4 regions of the Streptomyces sp. NPDC087906 genome follow, and region 1 is predicted to be linked to each of the others. Evidence: riboswitches for the same ligand, from Rfam matches in the RefSeq annotation. Region 1 holds a riboswitch; each other region holds the start of a gene.
What was found. Region 1 has a riboswitch for cyclic di-AMP ahead of ACZ63I_RS27330 (C40 family peptidase). Riboswitches for the same ligand answer to the same signal wherever they lie in the genome.

Region 1 (3,164 bases):
TCAGGCCGACATGGCCGCCGACGCTGAACGGCAGCACCTGGAGCCGGATGTGGGGCAGCTCGGCGAGTTTCCGCAAGGTCCACAACTGCTCGCGCATCACCCCGGGCCCGCCCACCTCGCGCCGCAGCACCGCCTCGTCCAGCACCGCGTGCAGCGCCAGCGGATCCGGCGCGCGCAGCACCTCCTGGCGGGCGAGCCGCACCTCCACCAGCGAGTCGACCGTCGTGGCCGGCGGGCCGTCCAGCGCCGCCCGGGTGACCGCTCGGGCGTAACCGGGCGTCTGCAGCAGCCCCGGCACCACCGATGTCTCCAGCGTGCGCGCCGTGCGGGCCTGCGACTCCAGGCTGATGAAGTCCCGGTACCGGGGCGGGATCACCCCGCCGTACGCCTGCCACCACCCCTGGCCGCCGCCCGCAGCGCCCGCCAAGGTGCCGAGCAGGGAACGCAGTCGGCTGTCGGTGACCCCCAACGCGTCCAGCAGCCTGGGCAGATCCGCGTCCTTCACGCCGCTGACGCCCGTCTCGATCCGGCTCACCTTCGACTGGTGCCAGCCGAGCAGCCGCGCGGTCTCGTCGCTGGTGAGACCGGCCTCGCGGCGCAGTCTGCGTAACTCCTCGCCGAGTCTGCGGCGGCGCACCGCAGGACCGTTGCGCATGATCAACTCCCCTTCTCCGCCCCCGTTTCGGCCATATCGCGGAGAAGGTATCTTTCGGCCGCCCAAATACGCTCTCGCGTCGCAGAGTTCACCGCTTCGAGCGACAGATATATGCATATCTCGGTGGATTGGTCGGGGCAGGGGCACGATGAGTGGCACTCTGACGCGGAGGACGGATCCGGAGCCCTCCGCGCAGTCAACCGTTCTGTGCCGGATATCGGATCCGGCGGGAAAGGGACAGCCTCGCCATGGCAGACCATCAAGAAGCATCCGTCACCCTGCCGAGTGATCCGGTCTCGGTGCCGGCCGCTCGCAGATACGTCGCCGACATCCTCGCCGAATGGGGCCTGCCCGGCGGGGCGGAAACCGCTGAAACGGTCCGCCTGATCGTCTCGGAGCTGGCGACCAACGCCGTCCAGCACACCTTCGGCCAGTCACCCACCTTCACGGTGGACATCCGCCTCGAACGGCACGAGCAACTGCGGATCGGCGTCACGGACAGCCATCCCCGCTGGCCGCAGCGGCTACCGGCAGCGGTCCAGCAGGACAACGGCCGCGGCATGGTCATCATCCGCTGGCTCGCGGCCGAATGCGGCGGCCGGATGAGTGTCGTCCCGACGGCGGAGGGCGGCAAGACGGTCTGGATCGCCCTGCCGTGGCCCGTCGTCGTACCGACCTGAGCGCCGCGGACCCAGGCCTGTAGATCAGCCCCCGCGCGTACCGTGCCCCCCGCGCGTACCGTGCTCGCCGTTCGGCCCAGCGCCCGCCGTCCGGCTCAGCACCCGCCTCTCGGCCCGGCGCACCCGCCCGGCCCGGCGCACCCGCCCGGCCCGGCGCACCCGCCCGGCTCAGCGCACCCGGCCGTACCAGACGCTCTTGGACCAGATCCGCTCCAGCCGCACCACGGCGCCCGTCTTGGGGGAGTGCCAGATCTTGCCGCTGCCCGCGTAGATCCCCACGTGGTAGACCCTGCGCCCGGAATGGAAGAACACCAGGTCGCCCTGGCGCCGTCCGGCGGCCGAGACATGCCTGGTGTTGTTGTACTGCTGCTGTGTCGTGCGCGGGAGCTTCTTCCCCGCCTTCTTGTACGAATACAGCGTCAGCCCCGAGCAGTCGAAGCGTCTAGGCCCCGAAGCGCCCCACTGGTAGGGCGCGCCCTTCTTCGACGCGGCGATCTGCAGCGCCTTCGTCGCCAGCGTGGCCGCGTGCGCCTCGGCGGCCGCACCCGGCGCCAGGAGCATGCCGCCCACGGCGACGAGCGTCAGACCCGAGACGGTACGGGCCCGCGAGAGCAAGGACGGGACATGTGTCTGCGCAGTCATGCGCAACCCTTCGTCAGCCGCCTGTGAAGGATGACCTGTCGGGTTCGGGCTGGCGAAGTTGCCCGGCCGCCGCGGCGGCTTCACCCCGAGGGAGACTCGTTTCCGGGCCGTCCCGTACTGCTCGGGTCCTCCACTCCTGCCGATCCACTCGTGTCGACCAGGCATCCGGACGGCGGCAGGACTCGGCGTCCGCCCGGACCGCCCCGCCGTGGTGGCGGGGTCTTGCGACCTGTCACCCAGGGATCGTGTCCCGGCACGGGGCGTTTTCCGAGTTGAAATAGTGATATGTGAAATACGTCACTTTTGACCCATCCGGTGCGCGAGGTGACGACCAGCCACCGCCCGCGCCCCGCCGCCGAGGGCCCGACCTGCGACGCGAGCGCGGCGCGCCGGGCAAACCCCCGGCGCATCCCGCAACTCGCGCCCGTCAACCCGCCGCCGGGTCTCCTACGCCGAACGTGCGGGGCGTGTCGCCGCCGGAGCGGCCGAACGGGTGGCGCGGATCACCGTCCGCGGGCGGGTCCCGGAACGCTCAGCGACGCCTTGCGGTTGCGGACCACGTGGTCGACCAGTCCGTACGCCTGGGCGCCGGCCGCGTCGAAGACCGTGTCCCGCTCGATGTCGGCTGCCACCCGCTCGTCGTCCTGGCCGGTGTGGCGTACGAGGATCCCGGCGAGCATGGCGCGCTGGCGCAGCAACTCCTCGGCGTGGATCGCCAGGTCGGACGGCTGGCCCTGGACGGGTTCCTCGAAGCCGGGCTGCTGGAGCACGACCCGGGCGCCCGGCAGCGCCATCCGCTTGCCGGGGGCGCCCGCTGCCAGCAGCACGGCCGCGGTGGAGACCGCCTGGCCGAGGCAGGCGGTCTCCACGTCGCAGGTGATCATCTGCAGCGTGTCGTAGACGGCCGACATGGCGCTGATCGAGCCGCCGGGCGAGTTGATGTACAGGCAGATGTCCCGGTCCGGCGCCGCGTATTCGAGATGCAGGAGCTGGGCGATCACGTCGTTGGCCGAGGTGTCGTCGAGTGCGGTGCCGAGGAAGATGATCCGCTCCTCGAAGAGCTTGGAGTACGGGTCGAGCGTGCGGGTCCCGTTGCTGGTCCGCTCGGAGAACTCGGGCAGGACGTAGCGGGCCGAAGGGCGGTTCATGGGCATGGCTCTCCTCGTGCGGCGCTCTGTAAAAAATGT
Region 2 (3,164 bases), on a different contig from region 1:
TCGGCAGGCTCCCGCACTGATCGTCGCCGCAGGGGTGACCGGATCGGCGATCGCGATCCCGCTGCTCGGCGCTGCCGGCGCCTCCGCCGCAGACGCCACGACCTGGGACCACGTCGCCGAGTGCGAGAGCGGCGGCACGTGGAGCGCGGACCTCGGCAACGGCTACTACGGCGGGTTGCAGATGTCGCAGGAGACCTGGAACTCCTTCGGGGGCGACCAGTACGCCAGCCGGCCCGACCTCGCCAGCCGCGCCCAGCAGATCCAGGTGGCCGAGAAGGTCCTCGACGCGCAGGGCCCGCAGGCGTGGACGAGTTGCGCCGCGGTCTCCGGTCTCACGAAGAGCGCCGCCACGCCGGACGTCGACCCCGGCGCCGGGTCCGACCCGGCGGCCGAGGACGAAGCGCCGACCGGTGTGAGCAACGACAACGGCGGCGGCACGGTCGGCGGCGTGGTCGGCGGTGTGATCGACGGAGTGCTCGGCGTCGGCGACAGCGGCAGCGCGTCCCCGAAGGCCACGGACACGCCCGACCCTTCGGCGTCCGCCACGACCCCCTCCGGATCCCCTTCGGCGACCACACCCGCCCCTGACGCCTCCACGACCCCGTCCGGCAAGCCGTCCGGGACCCCCGCCAAGACGTCCAAGCACCGCGGCGCCGCGGCCCCCGAGACCACACAGCGGGGCAATTCGGTCGATAAGCGGGAAACCGGCCGTCACGCCTCGCGAGCTGACGAACCGGTACATGACGCGAAGGGCGACGGCATCTCCGTCGACCAGTACGCCGCCCCCGTGGACGCCACCCCGACGCTGATCGCCGACGCGCTGACACTGCCGGGCGGCTGGCAGCAGATCTACGCGGCGGACGCGGCGCTGGCCAGTGCGGATCTCGCTCAGTAACGCCTGGAACGAGGGCAGTTAGAGACCCTATGTCCACTTCTGTGCAAGTGAGACAAGGGTCTCTTTGCCGTAATTGGTGTGCTCTGCCCGCCGGGTTCGTCCCTTTCCGCTCCCACCTGCGAAAACACAACGGTGCCGCGGACCGGTACGGGCGATTTATCCGTGATGCTCTTCTTTGAACATCCGGGGCGGGCTGTGTTTACGTCTGACTCGCTCGCACCGCGGGCCCCGTCGACCGGCACGCCGAATCCTGCCGCCGGACGCCGGGAACAGTCGTCGCGTAAAGCGCCGTAGGCAGGAGCGGGGGACCCAAGGTAGGCGCCGGACCCGGCCGTCGAGAGACGGCCGCCGACCGGCTCGGGGTGTAGCCACATGCCGCGACGCGGCAGGTGGCCGGGCAACTCACTTGGCCCGAACCCGACAGCTCACCCCGCAGGCGTCGGTGAGGAGATGCTCCATGCTGCGTTCCAGCAATGCCAAGCACCGCCGCCCGTCCAAGGCCGTCCGCTACGCGACGCTCGCCGGAGTGACCGGTGCCGCCATCGCGGTGCCGCTGCTCGGTGCCACGTCCGCTTCGGCCGCCTCCACCTCGGAGTGGGACCAGGTCGCCTCGTGCGAGTCCGGCGGCAACTGGTCGATCAACACCGGCAACGGGTACTACGGCGGTCTGCAGTTCTCGTCGTCCACCTGGGCCGCGTACGGCGGCACCGCCTACGCCTCCAGCGCCGACCAGGCCTCCAAGTCGCAGCAGATAGCCGTCGCCGAGAAGGTCCTGGCCAGCCAGGGCAAGGGCGCGTGGCCGAGCTGCGGCGTCAACCTGTCCGGCGCTTCCAGCAGTTCGGACGCCGCCCAGCCGCAGGAGCAGGCTCCCCAGCAGCAGTCCCAGCCCAAGCGGCAGCAGTCGCAGTCGCAGCCCTCCGCGAAGCAGGAGTCGAGCCGCAGCGACGCGCAGCCCGCTTCGCGCGGCCAGAGCCGTCCCACCACGATCAAGAAGGGTGACGGCGAGTACAAGGTCAAGGGCGGCGACACCCTTTCGAAGATCGCCACCGCCCATCACGTCAAGGGCGGCTGGAAGAAGGTCTTCGACCTGAACAAGGACATCGTCAAGGACGCCGATGTGATCTACCCGGGCCAGCAGCTCCACCTGAGCTGACCCGACCGGTCCTCACCGACCACCCCGGTCCGGCGCGCTTCCCCCGTGCGTGCCGGGCCGGGGTTCCTTGTACGGGTCCCGGGTGCCGGGTGCGGGGCCCGGCGCGGGGCCCGGCGCGGGGTCCCGGTGAGGCGGCCGCCGGAATTGTCCGGCCTGCCGGGTATTCGGTCCTCATTTCGTCCCAGCGTGCGGGCACAGGCCGGCCCACGCCCCGCCGCCGGTTAGGCTCTTGCCGCAAGGCCAACGGGCCCTGCGCTCCAAGCGTCACATCCCAGAAGGAGATGCTCGTGCCGTCCATCGACGTCGTCGTAGCCCGGGAAATCCTTGACTCCCGAGGCAACCCCACGGTCGAGGTCGAGGTCGGCCTCGACGACGGCAGCACAGGCCGTGCTGCTGTCCCCTCCGGTGCCTCCACCGGTGCGTTCGAGGCCCTTGAGCTCCGCGACGGTGACCAGAACCGTTACCAGGGCAAGGGCGTCGAGAAGGCCGTCCTCGCCGTCATCGAGCAGATCGGCCCGGAGCTGGTCGGCTACGACGCCACCGAGCAGCGGCTGATCGACCAGGCGATGCTGGACCTGGACGCCACCCCCGACAAGTCGTCGCTCGGCGCCAACGCCATCCTGGGTGTCTCCCTCGCCGTGGCGCACGCCGCATCCGAGGCGTCCGACCTGCCGCTGTTCCGCTACCTCGGCGGCCCGAACGCGCACCTGCTGCCCGTCCCGATGATGAACATCCTGAACGGCGGGTCGCACGCCGACTCGAACGTGGACATCCAGGAGTTCATGATCGCCCCGATCGGCGCCGAGTCCTTCTCCGAGGCGCTGCGCTGGGGCGCCGAGGTCTACCACACCCTCAAGCGCGTCCTGAAGGACAAGGGCCTGGCGACCGGCCTCGGTGACGAGGGCGGCTTCGCGCCGAGCCTGGACTCCAACCGCGCCGCGCTCGACCTCATCCTCGAAGCGATCAAGGAAGCCGGCTATGTCGCAGGACGCGACATCGCGCTCGCGCTCGACGTCGCCGCCTCCGAGTTCTACAGCGAGGGCAAGTACAACTTCGAGGGCGAGTCCCGCTCGGCCGCCGAGATGACCGAGTACTACGAGGAGCTGGTCGCCTCGT
Region 3 (3,164 bases), on a different contig from region 1:
ACATCGCGGACCAGGCACAGAGGGTCGGGGCCGCAGACTGGTGTACGGCCCAGCGATGCGTTTCGTTCAACGCACGACTGCGGAAATCACGGTCACGCGGCAGGGCCGCGAGCGGCGGTCCCGGCCGTCCGTCAGCTCAACCCGCGAACCGGGGGAGCCACTTCACCCGGTAGTCGGCGTGTCCCGCGTGCTCGGCCGCGATCTGCCGGACGACGAACCCCAGGCCGACCGCGCGCCCGGAGGGGAAATCGCGGGCGGGGCGGTCCACGTCCAACTCGGCGACCTCGGCGTACTCACCGAGGAGCACCCGGGTGGTCTCGATGCGGCGGAGGGTCTGCGCCGGGTCCTGGTGGGCGATGTGCCGGTCGTAGCCGTAGTCCTTCATGCTGAAGGCGATCGGGCCCGTCGTGCTGTGGACCTCGCCCGGCCGCTCCGGCGGGCAGCGCCACGTGTCGCCGCCACCGCCCCGCGCGATCTGCTCCTCCTCGTCCAGCCGGGCCCGGACGAAGGCGATCAGTGCGTCGTTCTCGTTCACGCGTCTTGCTCCTCGAAACGGCCCGTCCAGAGCTGTCAGTGGGCTTGGCGGGCTGGGACGGCCGTCAGGAAGGATACCCCCGCGCGGCAACGGCACTTGCCTCACCGGCGACCGCACGAACACCGCCCATATGGGCGATTTGACGGTATTAACCGTCACGTCCGTATAGCCACCGAAAAAGCAACTTGTCGCCCCCCGTTCCTCGTTGAAGCGCGCGGTTGCGCCATATCTCCGTGATGTGTGTCACGTAAGGACATGTCGGTCGGGAGAGCGGTCCGCTGCCATTTCCCTCGCACAGAAGGAAAGTTGAGTTCTCGAACGTCCTGCGGGTAACGGGATTGCCGCTCCTTCGCATTCCTGATTCGAGATGTTTCTGTAATGCGGGACTTGTTCCGGCCGACTGTTGTCGCTTACGTTCACGTCACTCCGGGTGGACCGCCTAATCCTGCCGCCGTCCGGAAAACCCAATCCCACTCACTTACGGCAGGAGCGGGGGAACCAAGGTAAGCCGCCGGTCCTCATCCAGGACCGGCTAGGGGTGAAGTCGCATTCAGGTGCGGCCGGACATCTCCAGTCCGAACCCGACAGCTCACCTCGTAGGCGACGGAGAGGAATTAGTCATGCCCAGGAAGCACCGTCGTCCCCGTACCGGCCGGCTCACCCGACGCCTTATCGCATTCGGTACGGGTGGTGCGGCGCTCACCATTCCGCTGGTGGCCGCCACCACCGCCACAGCGGCGCCGTCCGTACACAGCTCGGCCGTCGCATCGGCAGTGAAGTCGGCGCCCGCGTCCGTCGTGGCCGCCAAGAAGGCCGCTTCGAGGACGTACTCCGTGGTCCACGGCGACTCGCTCGCCAAGATCGCCCGCAGCCACTCGCTGAGCGGTGGCTGGAAGAAGCTCTACCAGGACAACCGGCAGGCCGTCGGCGACAACCCGTCGCTGATCCACCCCGGTCTCAAGCTGACCCTGGGCGGCAAGGCCGCGTCGAAGCCGGCCGCGACGACCGCCGCCAAGAGCGCGAGCAGGACCGCCGTCAAGGCCGCTCCGAAGGCCGAGGCCAAGCCGGCCGCGGCCGCCGCCGCCCCCTCGGCGTCCGGCAAGAGCGCCCAGGGCGGTACGAGCACCACCCCGATCGAGACGGCGGCGAAGTCGTACACCAACGACCTGGACGGCTGGATCAAGGAGTCGCTGGACATCATGGCCGCCCACGGCATCCCGGGCAGCTACGACGGCATCTACCGCAACATCATGCGGGAGTCGTCCGGCAACCCGGCGGCCATCAACAACTGGGACTCGAACGCCGCCGCGGGCACGCCGTCCAAGGGGCTGCTGCAGGTCATCGACCCGACGTTCCAGGCGTACCACGTGGACGGCACGTCCATGGACAGCTACGACCCGGTGGCCAACATCACCGCCGCGTGCAACTACGCGGCTGCCACCTACGGCTCGATCGACAACGTGAACGGTCCCTACTGACCGGACCTTCACCCACCCGACGGGCCCACTCCGGCCGGACGACGCACACGTCCGGCGGGGGTGGGTCCGTTCGGCATGCTGGGGATGCGGCGCGTCACGCAGGCGCCGACACGGCGCGCACCGGTGCGTCCGCTGCCCCGGCCGAGCCCGGCCATCGCGTAGCCGATGCTGCCGAAGGCGATCAGGGTGAGCAGCAGGGCGAGGGTCCAGAAGAGCATCGCCGGGCCTCCGGGTCTCGGAGCGGGGCGTGACTCCTGCCCGCGGTGGGACGCATCGGCAACGATGCGCAGAGTGCGATCCCTGCGGACGATAGCCCGTCGGGCCGTTTCTGAACAGGCGTCAAGTCGCCATCCGCCACGCCCTCCGGGCCCGGCGCAGACCCGACGTGCCGGCTCGGCCGAATGAACGGCGGGGAAACGGCATCCGTCGTGTCGAAGTCATATTTACGTACAACCTTCTAGGGTGTGGATGAATCTCACTCGGTGACCGCCGCTGTTGACGAGGGAGCCCGAATGCTGAAAGTGAGCATAGTGATTCCGGTTTACAACGCCGGAGAGCATCTGGACCGCTGCGCCGCATCACTGACCGGCCAGAGCCTCGGATCCGACGCCTACGAGATTCTCTACGTGAACGACGGGTCGACGGACGATTCGGCCGATCGGCTGCACCGGCTCGCCGCCCGCCACCCGCATGTGCGCGTCCACCATCAGGAGAACTCCGGCTGGCCCGGCAAACCCCGCAACGTCGGCGTGCGACTGGCCCGCGGCAAGTACGTGCAGTTCGTGGACCAGGACGACGAACTCGCCCCGGAGTCGCTGGAACGCCTGGTCAGACTGGGGGAGCGGAACGACTCGGACATCGTGCTCGGCAAGATGTACGGCACGATGACGGGACCGAGCAACGTGTTCAAGCGGACCGTCGAGCGCTGCACGGTCAAGGACGCGCCGCTGATCGAGAGTTTGACGCCGCACAAGATGTTCCGAAGATCCTTTCTGCTGGATCACGGCATCACATTCCCCGAAGGGCGCGTCCGGCTCGAAGACCAGCTCTTCATGGCGCGCGCGTACACCCGCGCGCGAACCGTCTCCATTCTCGGCGACTATCCGACCTACCGCTGGGTCCGCCGGGCGGACGGCGGCAACAGCAGCAGC
Region 4 (3,164 bases), on a different contig from region 1:
GACAGGCCCTCGGCCAGATAGCGCTCCGTGGAACCCCAGGTGGTGTCGATGGTCTCGAAGGCGGCGGCCAGATACGCGGCGCGGGCCTCGAACAGCGGACTGAGCAGCTCCATCACCTCGGCGGAGCGCCCGGTGGGCGAGGTGTCGTCGCGGTGCACCAGATACCGCCTGCGCGGGTCGTTGGACTTGAGGTAGTCCTCCTCGATCGCGTCCCTGCCGACCCCGAGGGCCAGCAGGGTCACTGCCATCGTCACCCCGGCCCTGTCCTTGCCCGCCGCGCAGTGCAGCAGCGCGGGCAGGTCGTCGTCGGCCAGGGCGTGCAGGACACGGCTCAGCTCGGGGGCGCGGTCGACGGGCATCGACCGGTACGAGCCGGTCATCCGCTCGGCCGCCCTGTCCTCCGAGAGGATCGCCTTGAGCTGGTCGAGATCGCCCTGCCGGACCATCCGCCAGAACTGCGCGCCGTCGGCCGGGTCGCTGAGCGGGATGTTCACGTTCCGCACGCCGGGCAGGTCGATGTCGGGGCCGTCCAGCTTGAGGTCGGCGGAGTTGCGGAAGTCGAAGACCGTGCGCAGCCCGAGCGAGGCCAGGAACGCGGCGTCGGCGGGGGCGGCCGACGCGAGATGGCCGCTGCGGAACAGCTTGCCGTGCCGCACCCACCGTCCGTCCGTCGTCGGCAGCCCGCCGACGTCGCGGAAATTGCGTACTCCGGTCAGCTCGGGCTCTGTCGACGGGACGGGTGGTAGCTGCTGTGTCACGGAAGCTCCTCCAGATCTGGCGCCGCCCCCAGGGACGGCGATGTCGGCTTCCGACTTTATGGCATCGGTTATGACGTGACCTGCCCGTACCGGCTGTCCGTATTGAGCATATTGACCCAACGCGCCCCGGATGTGGGGGAAATGGGTGTCCGGCTGGTGAGCAGGATCATATCGGTGACGGTCCGTGGCGGAGAACAGAAATGGAATTCCATGGTCCGGGGGAATTCGAAGATCCGGAATCCACGCAGGGTGACCGTCGCTCCGAGGTGGTGCCCGAGCACCCGCCGGCGAATTCACCGAACGGCTTGTTACCGCCGACCCCGCTCGCTTACCGTCACCGTCAATCCGGGCGGAACGCCGAATCCTGCCGCCACCCGGAATTCCCATCCACCCACGTGTGGCAGGAGCGGGGGACCCAGGTAGAACGCCGATTCCGGATGTCCGGACGGCTTGGGGTGAAGTCGCGCGACAAGCGCGGCAGGGCAGCTCCGGCCCTAACCCGACAGCTCACCTCGCAGGCGCAGGAGAGGAAATTCGCCATGCCCGGAAAGGGTAAGCACCGCCGTCCCAAGTCCCGTTCACTCGCCCGCGGATTCGCCGCCGCAGGTGCCGGCGGTGCCGCGCTCGCGATGCCGTTCATCGGCGCCACCGGCGCCCACGCGGCCGAGCACGCCGCACCCACCGCCGCACCGGTGAAGGCCGCTTCGGCGAAGGCCGCGTCAGCCAAGGCCGCATCGGTGAAGGCCGCTCCGGCGAAGGCGGCCACGACGTACTCCGTGGTCCCCGGGGACTATCTGTCCAAGATCGCGGCCAGGGAGCAGGTGAGCGGTGGCTGGCACAAGCTGTACGACGACAACCGCTCGGTCATCGGCTCCGACCCGTCCCTGATCAGGCCCGGTACGAAGCTGACCATCGGCGCGAAGGCACCGGCGGCGGCGGCCCCCGCGGCCCCGAGCGCCTCGGCGAAGACCACCGCGGCCACCGCCACCACCGCGACCCCCGCTGCCGCCACGAAGCAGACCGACGGCGGCTACACCCTGCCGGTCGACGGCGCGCCCATCGGTACGCCGTACCACCAGAACGGCGCCATGTGGTCCAGCGGCTACCACACCGGCACCGACTTCGTGGTGCCCACCGGCACCACGGTCAAGGCCGTCGCCGCCGGTACCGTCGTCACGGCGGGCTGGGGCGGCTCGTACGGCAACCAGGTCGTCATCCGGCACAGCGACGGCGACTACTCGCAGTACGGCCACCTGTCCGCCCTCACGGTCTCCGCAGGGCAGACCGTCACCGAAGGGCAGCAGATCGGCGTCTCCGGCGCGACCGGCAATGTGACAGGTCCGCACCTGCACTTCGAGATCAGGACCGGCCCCGACTACGGCTCGGACATCGACCCGCTGGCCTACCTCCGCGAGCACGGCGTCACCGTCTGAGCCGCGCCACCGGAATAGCGCCGCCGTCCGCTTCACCGCGGGCGGCGGCTATTCCGGCTTTTGCAGAACTTGACCGGTGGCGTTTCTCACCACCCGTCAACCCCTCCTTACGGTCGCGTAGGTCACATCCGTAAGAGGAGCATATGGAGACGTGGCAAACGATTCGAGATCAAGAAGACATGACGTCATCGGGTCGTACACGGCGATCGGTGACAGTTTCACCGAAGGTGTAGGAGATCCGGGGCCCGACGGCCGGTACATCGGCTGGGCGGACCGGCTCGCGATCCTGCTCGCCGACCAATTGCCGGTGTGCCACGCACCCGTGGACACGGCGCACGGCGATTTCCGGTACGCCAATCTCGCCGTACGGGGCAGACTCCTCGACCAGATCGTCGCCGAACAGATTCCGCGCGCGAAACAACTCGCCCCGGATCTCGTGACGTTCTGTGCCGGCGGCAACGACATCATCCGGCCCGGCACCGACCCCGACGATGTCGCCGAACGGCTCGAACGCGCCGTGGCCGACCTCGCGGGCGCGGTGCCCACCGTCATGATCACCACCGGGTTCGACACCCGGGGCGTGCCCGTCCTGCGCCATCTGCGCGGCAAGATCGCCACCTACACCGCCCATGTACGGGCCATCGCCGACCGCTACGACTGCCCCGTCCTCGACCTCTGGTCGCTCAGGTCCGTGCAGGACAGGCGCGCCTGGGACGCCGACCGGCTGCATCTGTCCCCCGAGGGCCACACCCGGGTCGCGCTGCGCGCCGCGCAGGTGCTCGGCCTCGACATACCGGCCGACCCGGACCAGCTCTGGCCGCCGCAGGCGCCACGCGGCGCCTTCGAGGTGCGGCGCGACGACATCAACTGGGCCAGGGAACATCTGGTGCCCTGGATCGGCAGGCGGCTGCGCGGCGAGTCGTCAGGGGACCATGTCGCCGCGAAGCGGCCCGACCTGCTCCCGCTGGACCAC

Region 2: linked by a shared signal. The riboswitch ahead of ACZ63I_RS04885 (transglycosylase family protein) and the one ahead of ACZ63I_RS27330 (C40 family peptidase) in region 1 are both predicted to bind cyclic di-AMP.
Region 3: linked by a shared signal. The riboswitch ahead of ACZ63I_RS07015 (LysM peptidoglycan-binding domain-containing protein) and the one ahead of ACZ63I_RS27330 (C40 family peptidase) in region 1 are both predicted to bind cyclic di-AMP.
Region 4: linked by a shared signal. The riboswitch ahead of ACZ63I_RS09930 (M23 family metallopeptidase) and the one ahead of ACZ63I_RS27330 (C40 family peptidase) in region 1 are both predicted to bind cyclic di-AMP.

What each region holds. Positions count from the first base shown of each region.
Region 1 is NZ_JBVJLC010000011.1:68,795-71,958, reverse strand. Features, by position in the region: gene ACZ63I_RS27340 (helix-turn-helix domain-containing protein) at 1-655, opposite strand, end outside; gene ACZ63I_RS27335 (ATP-binding protein) at 904-1,335, shown strand; gene ACZ63I_RS27330 (C40 family peptidase) at 1,504-1,977, opposite strand; cyclic di-AMP (ydaO/yuaA leader) riboswitch at 1,981-2,151, opposite strand; gene ACZ63I_RS27325 (ATP-dependent Clp protease proteolytic subunit) at 2,481-3,125, opposite strand.
Region 2 is NZ_JBVJLC010000001.1:1,103,578-1,106,741, forward strand. Features, by position in the region: gene ACZ63I_RS04880 (transglycosylase family protein) at 1-895, shown strand, start outside; cyclic di-AMP (ydaO/yuaA leader) riboswitch at 1,172-1,349, shown strand; gene ACZ63I_RS04885 (transglycosylase family protein) at 1,353-2,048, shown strand; gene eno (phosphopyruvate hydratase) at 2,336-3,164, shown strand, end outside.
Region 3 is NZ_JBVJLC010000002.1:376,908-380,071, reverse strand. Features, by position in the region: gene ACZ63I_RS07020 (DUF6221 family protein) at 137-535, opposite strand; cyclic di-AMP (ydaO/yuaA leader) riboswitch at 987-1,153, shown strand; gene ACZ63I_RS07015 (LysM peptidoglycan-binding domain-containing protein) at 1,156-2,013, shown strand; gene ACZ63I_RS07010 (hypothetical protein) at 2,022-2,231, opposite strand; gene ACZ63I_RS07005 (glycosyltransferase family 2 protein) at 2,526-3,164, shown strand, end outside.
Region 4 is NZ_JBVJLC010000003.1:79,416-82,579, reverse strand. Features, by position in the region: gene ACZ63I_RS09935 (tyrosine-protein phosphatase) at 1-758, opposite strand, end outside; cyclic di-AMP (ydaO/yuaA leader) riboswitch at 1,137-1,294, shown strand; gene ACZ63I_RS09930 (M23 family metallopeptidase) at 1,298-2,191, shown strand; gene ACZ63I_RS09925 (SGNH/GDSL hydrolase family protein) at 2,343-3,164, shown strand, end outside; gene ACZ63I_RS09920 (STM4011 family radical SAM protein) at 3,114-3,164, opposite strand, start outside.